Regions from separate parts of the Exiguobacterium sp. Helios genome, predicted to be linked through region 1. Evidence: riboswitches for the same ligand, from Rfam matches in the RefSeq annotation. Region 1 holds a riboswitch; the other holds the start of a gene.
What was found. A riboswitch is a leader RNA that binds a small molecule or an ion and turns the genes downstream of it on or off. The one in region 1 is predicted to bind S-adenosylmethionine.
Positions count from the first base shown of each region.

Region 2: linked by a shared signal. The riboswitch ahead of HNY42_RS00985 (amino acid permease) and the one ahead of HNY42_RS03650 (2,3-diketo-5-methylthiopentyl-1-phosphate enolase) in region 1 are both predicted to bind S-adenosylmethionine.

Region 1 covers NZ_CP053557.1:688,596-693,840, reverse strand. The annotation lists gene mtnA (S-methyl-5-thioribose-1-phosphate isomerase) at 1-1,022, opposite strand, end outside; gene mtnK (S-methyl-5-thioribose kinase) at 1,019-2,188, opposite strand; SAM riboswitch class I at 2,267-2,369, opposite strand; SAM riboswitch class I at 2,578-2,679, shown strand; gene HNY42_RS03650 (2,3-diketo-5-methylthiopentyl-1-phosphate enolase) at 2,760-3,950, shown strand; gene HNY42_RS03645 (2-hydroxy-3-keto-5-methylthiopentenyl-1-phosphate phosphatase) at 3,947-4,606, shown strand; gene HNY42_RS03640 (methylthioribulose 1-phosphate dehydratase) at 4,603-5,223, shown strand; gene HNY42_RS03635 (1,2-dihydroxy-3-keto-5-methylthiopentene dioxygenase) at 5,239-5,245, shown strand, end outside.
Region 2 covers NZ_CP053557.1:183,287-188,531, forward strand. The annotation lists gene HNY42_RS00975 (MarR family winged helix-turn-helix transcriptional regulator) at 1-286, shown strand, start outside; gene mmuM (homocysteine S-methyltransferase) at 376-1,308, opposite strand; gene HNY42_RS00985 (amino acid permease) at 1,283-2,683, opposite strand; SAM riboswitch class I at 2,768-2,869, opposite strand; gene HNY42_RS00990 (polysaccharide pyruvyl transferase family protein) at 2,979-4,397, opposite strand; gene HNY42_RS00995 (ketopantoate reductase family protein) at 4,597-5,245, opposite strand, start outside.

The DNA.
Region 1 (5,245 bases):
TCGATCGTTTCGACGGACGGATGCTTGATGACTCCCAGTTCCGTAATGATTGCCGTGATCAATTCGTGCGGTGTCACGTCAAACGCCGGATTAAAGACGGCCACACCGGCCGGCGCCGTTGCTTTCCCTGCGAATTGCGTCACTTCACGGGCATCGCGTTCTTCAATCTCAATCTCGTCTCCCGACAAGCTCGTCAAATCAAAGGTCGAAAGGGGTGCCGCGACATAAAACGGAATCCCGAAAGCACGGGCCAGTAACGCCAGTTGAAACGTCCCGATTTTATTCGCGGTATCCCCGTTTCGGGTAATCCGGTCGGCACCGACGATGATGGCGGTGATGTTTTTTTCTTTGATGGTATGGGCGACCATATTATCGGTAATCAAGGTCACGTCAATACCGGCCCGTTGCAGTTCCCATGTCGTCAGACGCGCTCCCTGCAGTAACGGCCGCGTTTCCGATGCATAAACGGAGAGCAGAATTTCCTGTTCTTTCGCGAGATAAAACGGGGCAAGTGCCGTCCCGTAAGCCGCTGTCGCAATCGATCCGGCATTACAAATCGTCAGAACCCGGTCACCGGACTCAAATAATTCCAATGCGTGGATCCCGATTTGCCGGGATGTCTTGGCATCCGTTTCATACAGTTCGAGCGCCTTTTGTTCCAACCGTTTTGGTAACTCGGCAAGCGCCGTACTCGAGACAATAATTTGATTCAGCTCATCAAGCACGTTCCGCAAATTGACCGCCGTCGGCCGGGTTGCGAGCAATTGGGCCGACACCGTCAACAGTTCCTGTTTCGCTTCAGAAAGTGACCCTGTCGTCCGGCGGAATGCTTCCTGCACAAGGATGAAGCCGCCGAACAGGCTGATGGCCGGGGCACCGCGGACACGTAATTGTTTGATGGCGTCAATCGCTTGCGCCAAGTCATGGATAACCTCGTATCGTTCTTCTTCCGGGAGCCGGGTCTGATCCAAAATCGTCACCGTCCCGTTGTCATAGATGATGCTTTGGACGAATTGGCTCATCGGCTGAGTTCCTCCGTCAAATCGAAGTTCCGTAAATCGGTGAACGTCTTGCATTCGGTCCGGCGTTTGATCAATGCCACTCCAAGACGTAACGCATGACGTTTCCGCTCAAGTCGTTCCCCCGCGTCCGTGATGTTCTCGAGGTCCGCAACCGGTGCCAATCCAATCGTCCGCCGGATCAACTCACAACCGGCAAAGCCCAGTGCGTCCTGTAAAATCGTACTGAGGACATCGTCGACAAGTCCGCCCGCCGAACGGAACGGCTCTACCGCTTCGCGTTCCCATAATGCTTTGAACGTCGACGCAAAGGTCAGCCAAAACGTATCGATATCCTTCACCCGTCCATCCCGTAACTCGGCATAGTTTGGATACGCGGCAAAGCAGAGATGGGCGATGAATTGTCCGACATCAAAACCAAACGGTCCGTAAAAGGCGAACTCGGGATCGATGACTTTCGTTTCATCGGCTGAAGCAAAAATACTTCCGGTATGTAAGTCACCGTGCAATAATGCATCACCTTTTGTGATGAACAGTGTTTCCAGTTTCGCGACTTCGCGTTTCAGTTCTGCATCCTGCCATAACCGAACCGCTTCCGCTTCGAGGCCTGCTTCAATCGCATTCGTTTCCGCATCATAAAACGGGTCTGTGAAGATCAATTTTTCCGTGATATCACAGAGATCCGGATTGTAGTAGTTCCGCGCCACTTGTTTTTTCGCGACCGGTCCAAGCGCAAAATCCGACGTATAAAACAGTGTCCGCGCCAGGTACGAACCGATGTGTTCCGCGAGTAACGGATACTTTTCCCCTTCGAGCAAGCCGGTCCGGGCGATCGTTAAATGCGACAAATCCTCCATCACCGTAAACGCTTCTTCCTTGCTCGCATGGTAGACGTGCGGAACGAAAGGAACAGCGACTTTTGCGAATTCTTTTAAGGCCGATTGTTCAATCCAGGCCCGTTCGAGCGACAGCGGCCAGCTTTCCCCGACGACTTTCGCATATGGCAACGCCTGCTTTAAAATCAGCCGTTTTTCTCCTTCCTGAATCCGGAAAACGAGATTTAAATTCCCGTCCCCGATCTCTTCTGCCGTCACCGGTTCATTGCCGATTAATCCGAGTGTCCGGACCCGTTCAATCGCGTCCTGTACTGTAAATGCTTGGTATCCCATTCTGGTTTCCTCCTTGTTGATCACACGAAAAAACGCCTCTTTTCGTCAAAGAAAAGAGGCGCGGCAGAATACTCCGTCCTCTTATCTCTCAGACGAATGTCTGTTGGATGTAGCACCGTGCCGGATGGTCGGTTGCTGCGGCGTCTTCGGGCCAATTCCCTCTGCCAACTCACGATAAGAGTCATATGTAGTTGTCATGTGATTTGATGTTGATTTGAATACTACGTGCGTTGCTGGCCGTCTGTCAATTCCAATTTTTAGTGAAACGGATTCAAAAACGGAACCGTCTATAGAAGAAGTATTTTCAAAAAAATAAATTTTCAAAATATAGTTTGACAAGTGATGGATCTCATGTAAAAATTGCAATTAGATTTCACAATTTCATCCAATTCTTATCAAGAGCAGACGGAGGGACGAGCCCTACGATGTCGCAGCAACCGACCACTTGGCACGGTGCTAATTCTTGCAGCTAATACGCTGACAGATAAGAGTCCACGCGCAATTTTTCATGGTCTCTTGTCATTGACGAGGGACCATTTTTGTATTTTTCAATAAGGGAGAGACGATTCATATGGCGTACATTACCGCAACATACCAACTCGGAACGACCGATCAGTTGCCGAAACGGGCAGAGCAAATCGCGCTCGGTCTGACGGTCGGTTCATGGACCGATTTAAATCACTTGGAACAACAACAACTGGAATCCTTTAAAGGACAGGTCGTCCATACAGAAGAACATGACGGCAAAGGTTACATTACGATCCGTTATCCGGAACACAACGTCTCACGGGACTTTTCCGCTATCTTAACGACGGTCTTCGGTAAACTGTCGCTCGATGGACAAATCAAGTTAACCGACTTACAGCTTCCCCCGTCATTCACGAACGACTTTCCCGGTGCCAAATTCGGGATTGAAGGAGTCCGTCAATTGATTCAGGTCCATGACCGTCCCCTGTTGATGAGCATATTTAAAGGAGTCATCGGACGGGACCTCGTCTTTTTACGGGAACAACTCGAAGCACAGCTCGCGGGCGGCATCGATCTCGTTAAAGATGATGAGATTCTATACGACAATCCGTTGACGCCGGCACTCGACCGGGCACGGATCGGACGGGAAGTCCTCGACGCCCATTATGAACGCACCGGCAAACGGGCGCTTTATGCGATTACGTTAAGCGGTCCCGTCTTCGGCTTGAAGGAACAGGCAAAACGCCTGATTGAAGCAGGTGCCACGGCCTTCCTGCTCAACACGTTTACATACGGACTCGATGTCCTGCGCGAGTTGGCTGCCGATGCGGACATTTCCGTCCCGATTTTTAATCACCCGGCCTTAAGCGGTGCCTTGATCGCAAGTCCTGAATACGGTATTTCGGCTCCTGTTCTGCTTGGAACGTTACCCCGACTGGCCGGTGCTGACTTGACATTGTTCCCGTCTCCCTATGGTAACGTTGCACTCGCCAAAGATTTGGCCCGCGGGATCGCCGTTGAAGCGACGCGAATCGGAGAAACGAAGACGATTCTGCCGGTTCCGTCCGCCGGCATCCATCCCGGCCTCGTCGCTCAGCTCGTCCGTGATTTCGGTACCGATTCGGTCATCAATGCCGGAGGCGGCGTTCACGGTCATCCGCAAGGGGCAGCGGCCGGTGTCCTTGCATTCCGTCAGGCGCTCGACGCCGCACTGACCGGAGAATCGCTGACAAGTGCCGCAACGCGGCAGGAAGAATTACGGGTCGCCCTTGACGCCTGGGGGATCACGAAATGACGACTCGGATTTTATGTGACTTCGACGGCACGGTGACGGAACACGACAACATCATCGCCTTGATGAAAGAGTTTGCCCCGCAAGAAGCATTTGAACCATTAAAAAAAGGTGTGCTCGACCGTTCGCTGTCGATCCGGTCCGGGGTCGGACAGATGTTCCGATTGTTGCCCTCAGATCGAAAACAGGAGTATATCGATTTTTTGATTAATCGGGCAGTCATCCGTCCCGGCTTCGACACCTTACTCGCCTTTGCCAAATCAAACGGAATCGACTTTGCGATTGTCAGCGGCGGGATTGACTTTTTTGTCCAACCGATTCTTGCCGATTTACTGACAGATGAAACGATTTACTGCAACGGCAGTGACTTCAGTGAAGAGACGGTCCGGATTGAATGGCCACACGCTTGCGATGCGGCATGCAACAATCAATGCGGCTGTTGTAAAACGTCAATCGCCCGGAAGTTGAAGCAGGACGGCGATTCGATCATCGCAATCGGCGATTCCGTGACGGATTTTGAACTGGCGAAAAAGGCTGATCACGTCTATGCCCGGGATTATCTGATAACACTCTGTGAACAGCACGGTATTCCCTATACGCCGTTTGAAACGTTTTATGACATCGTCAAACACTTACAGACCACGGGGGTGCATGCATGACATTCTTGAAACGATACGAAGAACTCCGCGCCATCAAGCAGGAGTTCGCCGTACGCGACTGGTTTCCCGGCACGAGCGGTAACCTCGCCATTCGAACGAACAGCAGTCCGACGGAATTTCTTGTGACAGCCAGCGGCAAAGATAAACGGCAGGACACGCCGAACGATTTCGTCCATGTTGACGCGACCGGTCAATTGATCGGCGAACAAAACGGACGTCCGTCTGCTGAGACCTTACTTCATGTCGAGGTGTTTAACCGGACGTCGGCCGGCTGCTCGCTTCACGTCCATACCGTCGACAACAATGTCATTTCAGAACTCTACGGAGACCGCGGGGAAATCCGGTTTACCGGTCAGGAAATCATCAAGGCACTCGGCCGCTGGGAAGAAGATGCGGAAGTCGTCGTACCGGTTATTGAGAACCATGCGGATATCCCGACTCTTGCCGCAGTGTTTGCCAGGCATGTAAAAACGGAAAGCGGTGCCGTCCTGATTCGCAATCACGGGATCACCGTCTGGGCACCGACTGCCTTTGAAGCGAAAAAACAGTTGGAAGCCTTTGAATTTTTATTCAGCTACACGTTAAAACTGCAAACGTGCCGACAGGCGATTCATTAAAAGGAGGAATTTAAAATGGCAA
Region 2 (5,245 bases), 510 kb from region 1:
AGTCGGTGTCAAAACCCTTGCCCGTGAGTTGCAACTCGACGTCTCGACCGTCAGCCGACAAGCGGCTGCGCTCGATCAGAAAAAATTAGTCGAAAAAATAAAAGACCCGACAGACGGCCGGGCCTTCTTTTACAACATCACAGATTACGGTCAACAAGAGCTCGAAACTTACCGGACAGCCCGTTTAACGAGCATCGAACGGTTATTACATGACTGGCCGGATGAAGATGCCGAATCGTTCGGTCGGTTGCTGAAACAGTTCAACCAAGCGTTACGGGAACGGTGAGTTTCTGAAAATACGAAATATCAGTCTAAAAAGAGGACGGATGCAAAATTCCGCTCTCTTTTTTTGTCCTTATTAGACATGACTTCCGGTTAACCGATTGTCACCTTCTGTTGAATCCGCTCAATCTGCTCGGGTGTCGTACGGCAACATCCGCCGATCAACCGGGCACCTGCGGCATACCATTCCGGAGCAATGTCTTCGAAAGCCGTACACACTGCTTCACCGGACCAGGTCTTACTGACCGGATCATACTGCTCACCGGAATTCGGATAGACGATAATCGGTACATCGGTCAGTTGTTTTAATGTCGTGATGAACTCTGTCGCAATCGATGCCGGAAAACAGTTCGCGCCGATTGCCGCCAGTTGCGGGTGCTCCCCTAATGCCTTGATACACTCACTCAACGGTGTTCCTTCACTGATGTGTGTTGCGTCACGCAGGGAAAAGGCAAGCCAGGCCGACTGATCCGGAAATTCTTCGAGCAGCCGGAACAGCACTTCGGCTTCCTGCAAGGAGGGAATCGTCTCAAATGCCAACACGTCCGCACCTGCCGCGATTAACGCTTCCAGACGAGGACGGTGGAAAGCTTCAAGTTGCGCATCGTCGACTCCGTAATGACCGATGTATTCGGATCCGTCCGAAAGATAGGCACCGTAAGGACCAATCGATCCCGCAATCAAAGCGTGATCCGCTGCCGGTCCGGTTTCCGCACGCGCCTGCTGTGCCAGATAGACCGTTTGTTTCATCAGTTCAATCGCTTCCTCTTCTTTAATCCCCCGGCTGCTGAAGCCGGCGACACTCGCTTGGTAGCTGGACGTGATGGCACAATCCGCCCCGATTTTAAAATAATCCGCATGGACGCGGTGAATCTGTTCCGGTTCTTCAAGCAGTACCCGGGCCGACCAAAGCGGATCATCGAGATTTCTCCCATGGCGTTCAAGTTCCGTCGCCAGTGCTCCGTCCAATAAAATATAGGGTTTTTCTTTTAACAGTTGTTCAACTGGATTGTTGTTCTTTGACATCTTCCACACTCCGTTTCCATGATGTTTTTGTCAGATGATGAACGATGTAACAGACCGCGATAAACGGAACCCCGAAATAGAGGGCGACCCGTTGCGTCGGATCAAAGGCGATTCCGATCAATGAAGCCAAACACATTAAAAACGACAGAATCGGTACAAACGGATACCAGGGCGTCCGGTAAACCAAATCGTTTAGATCATGCCCCTCTTGCAGATAGCGCTTGCGGAACATGAACTGTGAGGCGCTGATACTCATCCAGACAACGACGACTGCCAGTCCCGAGATCGAGACAAGCGCAATGTAGACGGAACCCGGTGCATAGACGCTGGAGAACAGGGCAAGCAGACCACCGAGCATACTGAAGAGAACGGCACGTATCGGCACTCCGCTCGCATTTAATTTAGAAAAGTACGGCGTAATCATCCGTTGATCGGATAAAGACCAGAGCATCCGTGATGCGGCATACAGACCCGAGTTCGCTGCTGACAAAATCGCGGTCAGGATGACGAAGTTCATGATGTCTGCTGCAAACGGAAGACCGATCCGTTCAAACACAGCAACGAATGGACTTTCAAGCACTCCTTTTGAATCATTTGGTAACAGAATCGCAAGAACAATGATCGTCCCGACAAAAAATAAGACGAGCCGGAAGACTGTTGTTCGAATGGCGAGAGGAACCGTCCGTTTCGGATCGACCGCCTCACCTGCTGCAATCCCGATTAACTCTGTTCCGGAATAGGCAAAGTTAACGGCAAGCATCGTCATCAAGATCGCGAACGCTCCGTTCGGAAACAGGCCCCCCTCCGTCAACGGAGCGAGAAGCGGTGCTTGTGAGCCGTCCGCGAGGGGCAAGAATCCGACGATTGCTGCTGTTCCTAAGACGATGAACACTAAAATCGTCAGCACCTTGACGGCAGAAAACCAAAATTCAACTTCCGCGAACAAGCGGACCGTCAAGACATTGATGCCTAAAATCATGACGACGAATAAAGCACTGAACAGCCAGACCGGAACATCCGGAAACCAGCGTTGCATCAATAAACCGGCTGCCGTAAATTCCGAACCGAGCGCGACCGTCCAAGTCAGCCAGTAAAGCCAGGCGACGGTATAGCCTGTTCCGGATCCAATATATTTCGTCGCGTAGCTGTGAAAGGCACCCGTCTCCGGCATATGTACCGCCAGCTCCCCTAGACAAAGCATTACCAGATAAACCGCCAGCGCTCCGACCAGGTAAGATAAAATCGTGCCGACCCGACCGGCCTGCTCGAGCGTATAGCCTGTACTTAAAAATAATCCGGTCCCGATGACACCGCCGAGTGACAACATGACGATATGCCGGGATTCCATTTTCCGCCGAAACGTTCCTTCTTTCATTGCTCCTCCACACTCCTCTTTTTCTCGTTAAACTAAAAAAAAACGCACCCACATGCATGGGTGCGTCGGTCGACAATCAAAGGAAGCTTATCGATCGGGTACAACACCCGCAGGAATTAGCACAGTATCTTTCGACCTGTTGCTGAGGCTTCAAAGGGCCAGTCCCTCCACCTCTCTGGATAAGAATGTAATTTTTCATAACAGTACCAACCCTGTTTTGAATTGTCAACACAATTCAGAATTTATCATGTAAAAAAAAACGCCTTACACCAAAACGGTATAAGACGTCTGTCGCTTATTTCTTCGCAAACAAATCAGCTGTCTTCAATGCCATGCGAACCGCTTTCCGGTTCAATGTGCCTTGTTGATGCTTCATTTCTTTTGTTTGACTGTTCAACTTGCCTTGAAGTGATTTGATTTTCTTATCTTTTTCAGCCATTTTCGCTTTATCGCGTTTTTGAGCTGCCACGATTTTTTGTTCTTCTGCTGGGAAGTATGATTCAAAACGTGAAACAGCTTCTTCGATACTGATTCCTGTGATCGGTTTAACGACCGGAAGCAACTCTGCTTTGGCCATTTCACGATCAAACGGAACGTTCTCCGGATAGTTCGTTTCTTTGTAGATGTGTTCTAGATCATTTGTATTCAGGAATTCCACGAAGTTATCAAAGTTACGTGCTTGAACACGTGTCGGACTTTGGAAGTCAGCCGACTCAATCACATCCGACAAGCGTGTGCTGTCTGTGATGTCATTTGCCCAAATGTGTGTCAATTGGTGATAATCCGTTAATTCGCGCATCCGTGCATCTTTCGGAATCAGGATACTTGGCGTTCCGGCAAGTGTTGCCGTGATGTTACCGTGAAGACGTGCTCCGAAGCTGAAGTCAGCTTCTTTCAAGAAGTCGATCCATGTCTGCGCGTTTAAGAAGAAGCGGACACGGTCGTTCATGTAAGTCGGATCCGACATCTTGACCGGATAGTTCGTGACGGATAAGTCAGCAATCGGATGTGTTCCTGTGTACGTCAAACGCAACTCTTTCATCCATTGCGGGATGAAGTAGTGGTTCGGGTACTCTTCCATTCCGCGTGTGATGAAGTTAAGGACGTTTTGCGGTGCAAGACGTGACGAGTTGACACCGATCATTGAATCTTTTGTGATATTCGTTTCACGAATTTTCAAATCACGACCAAACGCATACATCGATGGGCAACCGATGACTTTGTGATCGATTCCTTCGCGGAAACCAAGACGCGTCAAATATTTTGATGTGATTTCGCCGCGAAGTCCAAGCATGCTTGAGCGCTCAAGAACTGCGCTGACAAACGCTTTAACGTCTTCATCAAATGAGAAACCGTCGTTTAAATTCGCTTCAAACGGTGCGCGTAAACCGACACCGATGACGACGACCGGAATCTTTAGTTTTTTAATCAATTTTGTATATTTACGAAGTGTCGGGACGAATTCTTTACGGAATGCATCAGCGAGTGGAATGACATATAAATCGAAGTTCGCATTGATTTCATCTGCACGCTCTTCTTCATAGTAGTAGTAATCCGGTGTGATCGTCGTGCCCTCTGTCATCAAGGTGCGGAAAATACTGTATTGATAAATCAGGTTTCCGACGTTCCCTCCGATTGAGTTATGCTTCATCAAATATTCTGCGTCGAACTGTTCAAACGGTGTCATACCCGCACGGATAATAATACGTTTCATGTAAAATAATTCCCCTCTCACTTCTGTTTTCATTTAAAAAATATAAAATATATTTTGCTTTTTTAACCATCTTGTCTTTTCAAGGATAGTTGAATGCAATTCAGCAAGTCAACGAATAGCTGAAAACTACACATTATTGTGGATTATGAAAAATATAGGCTCAATACAACCTAACGAATATTCCCTATATAACAACTAGTTAAACATCTTTTCTCGACATACGATAAATTTCGAGATTTGCATAAATCGCCGGCAACATCACTTGCGTCGCTTCATCTTTCGAAAGAAGTGTGCCGAACAAATGAGCTGACTCGACTTCATTACCTTTCTCCATGTCACGTTGTAAGGACGACTTCATCGTTTCATCCATTTGTGCGATCTGTTGCTGTTGGATCTGTTCAATCCCATCACTGAACACAGCACCTTGGCGTTCCATCGCTTCTTTGGCTTCCGTTGCCAGGCGGCGGATCATCATCATTCCTTCTTCCTGCGAACGAATCGGACCGATTGCTGAACGGAAAAGCGACGTCACACCGGAAAACGTCGTGATGAACAGATACTTATTCCACATATCGCTGGTAATCGAGTCCGAGTATTTAATCGGCGCTAGTGTCCCCTCTAGGTGCTGCTTCAGTTCTTCCAAACGGTCTGGCCGGGTTCCCGGTAACGGACCGAATAATAAATGATGGGACGGACTCGTCTGTACGATGTGTCCTTGTGCATCAAGCGTTGATTCGATGAAGCAGAGTCCGCCCAGTACACGTTCCGCTCCGAAGTGTTGCTCCAGTTGCTTTAAATGTGCCATTCCGTTTAGCAACGGCAAAATATATGTATCAGTTGCGACGAAC